Regions from separate parts of the Caecibacter sp. AF58-12pH5A genome, predicted to be linked through region 1. Evidence: riboswitches for the same ligand, from Rfam matches in the RefSeq annotation. Region 1 holds a riboswitch; the other holds the start of a gene.
The links. A riboswitch is a leader RNA that binds a small molecule or an ion and turns the genes downstream of it on or off. The one in region 1 is predicted to bind S-adenosylmethionine.
Positions count from the first base shown of each region.

Region 2: linked by a shared signal. The riboswitch ahead of PGX44_RS08460 (putative sulfate exporter family transporter) and the one ahead of metK (methionine adenosyltransferase) in region 1 are both predicted to bind S-adenosylmethionine.

Region 1 is NZ_JAQDBC010000011.1:31,855-36,736, reverse strand. It holds gene PGX44_RS06805 (type I glutamate--ammonia ligase) at 1-295, opposite strand, end outside; gene PGX44_RS06800 (GatB/YqeY domain-containing protein) at 463-915, opposite strand; gene rpsU (30S ribosomal protein S21) at 942-1,121, opposite strand; gene metK (methionine adenosyltransferase) at 1,275-2,465, opposite strand; SAM riboswitch class I at 2,554-2,658, opposite strand; gene coaBC (bifunctional phosphopantothenoylcysteine decarboxylase/phosphopantothenate--cysteine ligase CoaBC) at 2,738-3,967, opposite strand; gene rpoZ (DNA-directed RNA polymerase subunit omega) at 3,981-4,190, opposite strand; gene gmk (guanylate kinase) at 4,204-4,821, opposite strand; gene remA (extracellular matrix/biofilm regulator RemA) at 4,826-4,882, opposite strand, start outside.
Region 2 is NZ_JAQDBC010000017.1:2,018-6,899, forward strand. It holds gene PGX44_RS08445 (hypothetical protein) at 1-25, opposite strand, end outside; gene PGX44_RS08450 (DUF6198 family protein) at 680-847, opposite strand; gene PGX44_RS08455 (hypothetical protein) at 1,022-1,231, opposite strand; gene PGX44_RS08460 (putative sulfate exporter family transporter) at 1,292-2,770, opposite strand; SAM riboswitch class I at 2,864-2,970, opposite strand; gene rplS (50S ribosomal protein L19) at 4,408-4,749, opposite strand.

The DNA of each region.
Region 1 (4,882 bases):
TGAACCAGTTTACGCCCGGATCGGCTTTGATATCTACGCGGGCATTGGACAGCGTCGCAATGCCAGGCAGTACAACAGAGGAACCGTCGGTCTGGAAAGCTGTAGCGTTGAAGAAGTCATCATAATCTTCAAAGAATGTCGAGATAGGAATCTTTTCATCTGTGTCATTCCCAGCCAGGTCGACACCTACGAGGGAAACGAATTTGATTTCCGGATGCTGTTCGAGAAGAGCCAAAACGCCTTCTTTGCCATACTGACCTGCAGGAATAACATAAACTAAATCTTCTTTTACCATACCTGATTTCCTCCTTAATTGAAAAAAAAGACTTCTCACCCCTGCTAAACAGAGGTGCGAAGTCTTCTTTGACTTTGTTTGGTGCATGACTTATTTTGTTTTGTAAATCATGGTACAATATTACAATCAATCAGTGGATTTGTCAATAGATATTTATGATAAACACACTATTTGCCTTGTAAGATTTCCTTGACGGTCTGCGAAACGAGCTTGCCGTCTGCCTTGCCCTTTACCTGTGGCATGACCAGTTTCATTACATCGCCCAGTTTAAGGCTTGCTACGTCCTGGCCGCTAATGGCATTACGGACAATCTGTGCAACTTCTTCAGGTGTAAGCTGTTTCGGCATGTACTTTTCCAGTACGGCGATTTCAGCCTGCGTCTGTTCGATGAGGTCGCTACGGCCGGCTTTTTCAAATTCAGCCAGCGATTCTTTACGCTGTTTCATTTCTTTCGCAATGACCACACCAACGCCGGCGTCGTCGAGGACGCATTTCCCGTCGATTTCCGTATTACGGATGGAACTCCGTACCATACGGATGACAGAAAGCTGTGTCTTACCGGCTTCTTTGGCCTTCATTGCTTCTTTCATGTCTTGAAGCAGTTGGTCTTTCAGAGACATTGTATCACCCTTCTTACGTTTGACGATTATGCTCTATACTTCCGTTTCCGTGCTGCTTCAGATTTCTTCTTTCTACGTACGCTCGGTTTTTCGTAATGTTCGCGCTTCCGAACTTCGGAAAGAACACCTGCTTTTTGGCAAGAACGCTTGAAGCGGCGCAGTGCGCTGTCCAAAGATTCATTTTTACCAACTTTGATTTCTGCCATTCTCTATCCCTCCCTCCAAAATGTATGTTAGGGAGTGCTTTACTGCACACATTGAAATTATACCCAAAAAGAGCATTTTTGTCAATCTGTTAATGCAGGTATAATGACAAGTCATAGCTGGTACAGCCCCGTAAAAGAGCCATTCCTTCCCTATTATAAGCCTGCTTCCTGACGCAGGACGTCGGCTTTATCCGTCTTTTCCCAAGGCAGATCGACGTCTGTACGGCCGAAGTGGCCATAGGCAGCAGTCTGGCGATAAATCGGGCGCTGCAGGTCGAGCATTTCAATGATGCCGGCCGGACGCAGGTCGAAGTGTTTGTTGATCAATTTGGTAATGACATCGTTTTCCACTTTGCCAGTGCCAAAGGTTTCTACGTGAATGGAAACCGGGCGGGCTACGCCGATGGCATAAGCGAGCTGGATTTCTACTTTGTCAGCCAGGCCGGCAGCGACGATGTTTTTCGCTACGTAACGGGCTGCATAGGCTGCCGAACGGTCAACCTTTGTGGGATCCTTACCGGAGAAGCAGCCGCCGCCATGACGGGCCATGCCACCGTACGTATCGACGATGATCTTGCGGCCTGTCAGGCCCGAGTCGCCCTGCGGGCCGCCGATAACGAAACGGCCTGTCGGGTTGATGTAGAGCTTCGTCTTTTCATCGAAGAGGCCTTCCGGCAGAATCGGTTTAATGACGTGTTCGAGGAGATCCTTTTCGATCTGTTCCCGTGTTACTTCCGGGCTGTGCTGTGCCGAAATGACAATCGTATCGATGCGGACCGGTTTGCCATCTTCGTATTCTACGGTTACCTGCGTCTTGCCATCGGGACGAAGGTACGGCAGTGTGCCGTCTTTACGTACCTGTGCCAGGCGGCGTGCCAGGCGGTGTGCCAAGGAAATAGGCAACGGCATGTATTCCGGTGTTTCGTTCGAAGCATAGCCAAACATCATGCCCTGGTCACCGGCACCGATCGTATCGAATTTATCCTTTTCCCCTTCTTTAGCTTCCAGTGCTTCGTCTACGCCCATGGCAATATCGGAAGACTGTTCGTCCAGGGAGACAAGGATGCCGCACGTATCGCAGTCAAAACCATACTTTGCGCGGGTGTAGCCAATGTCGCGGATCGTTTCGCGGACGATGTGCGGAATATCGACGTAGCAGGTCGTAGAAATTTCCCCTACGACATGTACCATGCCGGTCGTAACGAGGGTTTCGCACGCTACGCGGGCGTTTTTGTCTTTAGCCAGAATTGCGTCGAGAATGCTGTCGGAAATCTGGTCGGCCATCTTGTCGGGATGACCTTCGGTAACGGATTCAGATGTAAAGAATTCGCGGTCTTTAGCCATTTGGTGGTTCCTCCTTTAAGTACTCTATATGCTGTCAGTGTTCATGTAGTTCCGTAAAAAAAAGCCCCTCAAAAGAGGGGCTTTTACACACCCATCTTCCAGTAGTTGCTACTGTTGGATTTAGCACCTTTCACGTGTATGAAGGTTGCTGCGGCATCACAGGGCCAATCCCTCCGCCGTCTCTTGATGGAACTATATTCTGTTTGACTTGTATTAGTATAAACGAAAGAGGACTAAAATGCAAGTACTTCGCATTAAAAAAGTAAACGCCTCTATTTGTCTTCCTGAGCTGCACATTTAGCAGCAACGAGCTTGGCAGCCCGGTCGACGATAATTTCAGCCAGTTCGAACTTGGTCATTTGCTGCAGCTCTTCCATCGTACCATCTGGGAAGAGAAGCGTGCCAATGTTCGTATCGCCTTGGAAGCCTGCACCCTTGACGCTGACGTCGTTGGCAACGAGCATATCCAGGTTCTTCTTTTTCAGCTTACCCTGGCCATAGGCGAGGACGTTCGTCGTTTCTGCAGCAAAGCCGACGAGGACCTGGTGCGTCTTGCGCTGGCCCAGGCCATAGAGAATGTCCGGGTTCTTTTCCAGGTTGATCGTCAATACGTCGTCGTTTTTCTTGATTTTATCCTTAGCCGGCGCAGCCGAACGGTAGTCCGCCACAGCCGCTGCCTTAACGACCAGATCGCAGTCGTCATAGTAGGCATCGACAGCTTCTTTCATGTCCCGCGTGCTGTTCACGTCAATACGGCGGCTTACACCGGCCGGTGTCGTCAGGTTATCTGTAGAGCCACAGATCAATGTTACATCGGCGCCAGCCAGGACGGCAGCCTTGGCAATGGCAAAGCCCATGCGGCCGCTGGAATGGTTGCCAATAAAGCGGACCGGATCGATCGGTTCCCGCGTACCACCGGCCGTAACGATGACCTTGCGGCCCTTGAGAGCCGTACCCATGCAAGCCACCAGTTCAATCTGGTCGACGATGGCTTCCGGTTCAGGCAGACGGCCTACGCCAATAATGCCACAGGCCAAATGGCCGCTGGCCGGTTCCATAATATGGTAGCCAAATTTCTTCAATTTAGCCATATTTTCCTGCACGATAGGATTGAGGTACATATTGCTGTTCATAGCCGGCACAAAGAGCACCGGTGCCTTCGTAGCCATAATCGTCGTTGTCAGCATATCATCGGCAATGCCGCCTGCGACCTTGCCCAGGACGTTGGCCGTAGCCGGCGCGACGACAAAGAGGTCGGCCCAGCGAGCCAAGGCGATGTGTTCTACGTTGAATTCCTGGACTTCGTCAAACATGTGAACCGCCACAGGATTGCCCGTTATGTTGCGCAGTGTCAGGGGCGTAATGAATTTTGTCGCGCTTTCCGTCATGATGCACTTGACCTCTGCGCCGCGGTGACCTAGGAGGCTGGCAATCTGGGCTGCCTTAAAGGCCGAAATGCCGCCGGTAATGCCGAGGACAATTCGTTTGTGTTCCAGAAGCATGGCAGAGCCCTCCTTATTTGATGCCCGATTTCGGCGCTTCGTAGGTAATCTTGCCCTGATCGATTTCTTCCATCGCAATGGAGACGACTTTCGTCGTTTCTACGTCTACGAGGGGTTCGTCACCGTCTACGAGCTGGCGTGCCCGTTTAGCAGCCAGGGTAACGAGGGTATATTTGCTGTCTACGTGTTTCATGAGCGATTCGAGGGTCGGTTTAATCAACATAATGGCATCTCTCCTATTTTTTGTATAAATCTCGGACAGTCGCAATCTTTTGGGCATTACGCGACGTCTTCAGTGCTTCGGCCGTCAAAATGGCCGAGGCCTGGTCAATGGCGACCTGCAGGTCGTCGTTGACGATGAGGTAATCGTATTTTTCAATCCACGCCAGCTCGTCACTGGCTTTGGCCAAACGGCCGCAAATGGTTTCTTCTGCATCCGTATGACGGCTGCGCAGACGGTTGGCTAGTACGTCCATGCTCGGCGGTACAATGTAAATCAACAAGGCCTGGGGATAGCGCTGGCGTACCTGCATAGCCCCTTGGATGTCGATTTCCAGCATCACGTGGTGGCCCTTTTCGAGCTGGTCAAAGACGTATTTCTTCGGTGTACCGTAGTAGTGGTCATAGACCTTGGCGTGTTCGAGAAAGGCATCTTCTGCGAGCAGCTCTTCAAAATGGGGATTATCTGTAAAGAAATAATTCACGCCGTCCGTTTCTCCCGGCCGGGGATCACGGGTAGTCATGGAAATGGAGTACTCTATTTGGGGAAAGCTCTGGCGCAGGGCGTCACAGACCGTTCCTTTACCGGCACCTGACGGGCCCGATACGACGATGAGCAATCCGGGATCTTGCATACTATTACTTCCTTTCTTCTTCATCCTGCAGTTCCTCTATTTCTATCTCAGTGTCTGCCAC
Region 2 (4,882 bases), on a different contig from region 1:
AGGCTTCTTTGAGTTTTGCCATCATTTTTTGGACCATGTGTGTCCACCTGCCTTTATATAATACATATATAGTAATTATTTAATTGCGTGAGATCTGGGGCAAGCGATTGGGTTCAACCGTTTGTTCCTGCAATTCTATTATACCATAATAATTACTAAAGGATAGTTGTTATTGATTTTATTTAGAAATGTTAATGTATTCTTTAGATATATGCCGCGATAAAAAAAGGAAAAGCACCTGCGTGGGATGCAGGTGCTTGTTCCCCAGTAGAGGATTTTGTGTTGTCCTTTAGCTTAAAATTCAGTTCATAGAAAGAGGCTGACGAACTTCCATACATTTTCTTGCACGTGCTGCTGGTTTACTTCCCGTTCGTAGGCTTGAGCTGCACGCCTTCCCAGATTAGCATTTTTTGTGATGTAATGTTTTCAGCCTGTTTATAGTCCCTGTTTTCGCTTTTAGGACGAATACACAGATAAAATTAAGAAGTTGTCTTTGCCTGCGAACGCAAGTGGGTACTAGTTTCGTTCGCCTTTGTGAATCTCTAGTGTGGGGGGCACTAGGATACTAGTTCGTCAAAGACGGCTTCTTGTTCTCTTATTATAGCATAGGTTTTCTTCCTATTATTAAAATTAGATTATAATTCTATTAACTTTTTCACAAATTTCCCTGCTATTTGTTTTACTGATACGCCTTTTTCGGCAGGATAACCTGTTCCCATTGAGTAAATAGGCCATGATATACGCGAATGATATAGCCTACGAGGAAGGCTGCTACGATAGTGCCTTCGCGAACGCCGTTCAGTTTTCCCATGGTGACCAGGCACAGGGCGGCCGATATGGCGGTCATGGATATATTCATCGGCACAGTGCTAAGCAGCTGCCTATGTGGAAAAGATCAAAGCTAGGGAAGAAATGTTTTGATTGCCTGAAAATGTAAAAGGAGCCTATGCACTACGAGCTTCCCCCGAAGCTGGTGTGCACAGGCTCTTTTAAAATTCCTCGTTCTTTTCCCGGGTGAAGCTTAGATTACTTCAAAGGCCAGGATGAATGCGGCCATGAGGACGATGCCCGGGCCAAAGGAGTACGCGCAAAGTTTCTTTTCAATGGGCTGCAAGGGAAAGTATTCGTCTTCGTCCAGGTCCATTTCTGCGCGGTTCCGTTCTACGCTGATTTCGTTGTTCTGATGTTTATAATAATATTCGTCTGCTGTTGCTAAGCGTTCTGCTGCCATGTGTAATTCCCCCTCTAAAATCTACGATATGTTGATACTACGAAATGTGTCCCCTCTTGCTTAAACAGTTGGCGGTACGATGCCGTGATAGAAAATCCAGGAAATGATGAGGCCGACCCAGATGATGAAGCCTACGAGCGCAATGGCATAGACGCCGACGACGCGGCCCAGGCCTGCGTGCCAGAGCTTACGTACGTTGGTGACGAGGCCAATGGAGAAAAAGCAAAGGCCGAAGAAGATGCTGCGCAGGAGGTTGGCCTGGCCGGCGCCTGCTTTAGCTGCAGAGACGATGTCCGGGAAGACATAGCCGGCGGCAAACATGAGGACCAAGGCGGCAACGAAGCCGATGATGAATTTCGGGAAGCGTTCCCAAATTTCCCGTTTTGATACGTGTGCGCTACCGCCCTGAGCCGTGCGGCTGTTGAGGTGGTAGACGGACCAGACGACGGCGAGGATGAAGGACCAGACGCCGATGAAGACATCGATGAAGACCTTTGATGTTGTCGTGGCCATGAGGATCCAGCCTTCCTGGTAGTTCACGCCGTATTGCTGCAGGGCTGCGTTGCGGATCAGTGTGTCCGCAATGGCACCGGAGGCGACGGCACCGCCATCACTCTTGACGACCAGGCCGAGCCACGAGCCGGCTACCATAGGTTCTCCGGAAAGGAAGAAGGCTGCCGCAAAGGGCAGGACCAAAAGCTCTACGGCGACGAAAACGATAATGACGGAAGCCAGGATGGTCGGTACGATTTGCCGGACCCGGATTGCACTGCCTGTAGCAATGGCTGCGGCGACGCCGCAGATGGAAATGCCTGACGCCATCGGTGCTGCCCATTCAGGCGTAAAGTGAAAGAACTTACGGGCAATGAAGTAAACCACAGGCCAGTAAATGAGGTAGGCTTCGACGACGGCGCACATGCCACGGATGATGACCGTACTGGCCAGGCTCATGGCGCTGATGGTCTGGATGCCGATGTTCATGCCAAGGATGACGATGCCGGTCTTGATGTACCATTCCGGCTTGGCGGCGTCTGAAAGAAAACGGGAAATCTTAGGAAAGAAGTTGCCAATAATGAGTCCGGCTAAGAGAGCCACGACGAAGCCCAGTTCGCCCAAGCTCAAGGACCAGGGAATCTGGAAGGCTTCGCGCTTGTTCGGCGTAGCGGCCAAGTAGGCGTAGTTGCCAATAATGTTGGAAATAATAGTAATCCAGTAAATGACGGTCAGGCCGAGGGCGAATTTCTTTACTTTTGTCCCCATGAAGTAGGCCCCAATGGTCGTAACGGCTAAGACGAAAAGGTAGGCTGCCACTACGGAGCCCAGTCCGCCGAGCCAGGCAAATTCCCCCGAATTGGCCTTGACGGCTTGAAGCGGATCGATCCAGACGCCAAAGGATGGCACCCAGCCTAATACGTTAATACCTAAAATCTGGCTAGAGCCGAGTACGGATATAAATAACCCGAGCCACACGGCCCACCAATCTTCACTGCTTAAGAGGCTGGAACGATGCGCAGCCTCTGTATATGTCCCCTGTGCCATATACGAAAACACCCCTATCTTTTTATGATTGTTTGTAAAAAAAAGCGCACTACCCAGACAGATAGTACGCGCATATGCCATGCACTTAACCCCTACTCATCTGTCAGGTATTAGATCCTGCTGGAATTGGCACCTTCCTGCCCTCACAGGAGGTTGCCGCAGCGTCATAAGGCCAGTCCTTCAGCTGCTCTGGATGATTTGTGTGCAATTCAGTTTTGATACGGTTCTTGTTGTATCAGCACACTAGGAGCTACAACAACAACACATGATGTAATTTTTTACGTAAGTCATGATTAATACCCCTCTTCTGCCCCTCAGCAGAATTTTCTTTTTTGAATTGGTGAAGCAAACATTGCAATGTTTACGGTTATGGTACACTATGCGTTGCGTCTTGTCAAGAGGGATTTTAGAATAAAGTTCTAAAAGTTGAAACTTTTTTCACGTACTTCATAAAGGCCTATAATCAGGCTTTTTTATGACTAGCGACCTAGGAATAACAGCATTTAGCTTTCTGCAACGGTACAGGTATAGTTGTACAAATTTCTATCATGTCCGTGTGGGATATACATGTATTTCCCTATCTGAAAAAGAAAAAAACGCCCTCGTGAAGCGTGGCGTCGTTGTAATTCTATGAATGTGTTGCCCTTGCCACACGAAGAAAGGCCTCGCAGTTTCCGTCATTTCTAAAGGAATTGTCCTGCCGTAACACGAGCGATGAACTGCAGCGCATGACACGCAGGAAGATTTTCTGCGTATATTGCAGGAACGTGTCATTTTCCAGCGTAGTTGGATAAGGACAAGTCCGTGTACAAGGCGGATTGGGTGTTATGAAGGGCTGGCGTGAGAGCTTTTTTGGGAGTTCAATGGGCTGATGGGTGTGAGGAATTTTTGTTTTGCTTATGAAAAAGAGAAAATCGAGAGAATTTTTTAATCTGCTGAAAATACAAAAAGAGCCTATGCAGCAGTAGCTTTCTCCAAAGCCACCATACTGCATAGACTCCTTTTCTACAGTTTTTCCTATAGAGGTGCCTCTACCACAGTACCTTCCACTGAAGATGCTAGGTAGTTCAGTTCCTCATGTGTATTGTATCAATTTTTTTCGTAGGTTTCAAGGGATGTGGGCGTTATGGGTGCTTCGGTTTTCCGTCGATTAGTGATTAATTAACGTTATGGTTGTCCCGTTGGCTCCGGGCTTGAAATTCTTTCAAGCTCGGAGTGATTAGGCCGTAACGCCCGCACACGGGATCGGCTTAATGCGTGAAATTTTTTCACGCATTAAGTAGTGACGGCGTAACACGCGCACGGGATTGGCTCCATGCGTGAATTTTTTTCACGCATGGAGTAGTGACGGCGTAACGCCCGCACGGGGGCGTTACGCCTCTTTCCCCCATTACTTGCGCAACGGGTACCTTCCCCTTTTTGTCTATCCACGTTATGGTTGTACCGTTTCCCTCTCTCCCCCGAGGCTGCGCCTCGCGGACTCTCCCCGCTTTGTCTATCACCTTTATGGCGGCTCATTTCGCCTCTTCCCCACGAGGCTGCGCCTCGCGTACCTTCCCCCCAGGGAAGGCTATGCAAAACAGGAGCCCTTTTTTGAGGGCTCCTGTTTTCTGTTCTTGTAATAGGAAGTTCTGTTATTACCGACGTTCGCGGATACGGGCAGCTTTGCCTGTAAGGCCGCGCAGGTAATTCAGTTTTGCACGGCGAACAATGCCGCGGCGCGATACTTCGATTTTAGCCAGACGCGGGGAGTGTACCAGGAAGGTACGTTCTACGCCTACGCCGTAGGAAATACGACGTACTGTGAAGGTTTCGCGGACACCGCCGTTGTGACGGCCGATAACGACGCCTTCAAATACCTGGATACGTTCGCGGTTACCTTCGACGACCTTTACGTGTACCTTTACGGTATCGCCAGGGCGGAAGTCGGGGATGTCGTTGCGAAGCTGTTCATTTTCGAGTACGCTGATAATGTTCATTGTTTTTTCCTCCTCATAGGCATTCGTGCCCCGTCGGTATCACGTACATACCGATCGTCGGCTGGACAGAGGACTGCCTGAATTAACAATAGTATTATACTACGCTGGGAAGGCTTTTGCAAGCTCTTTTTTT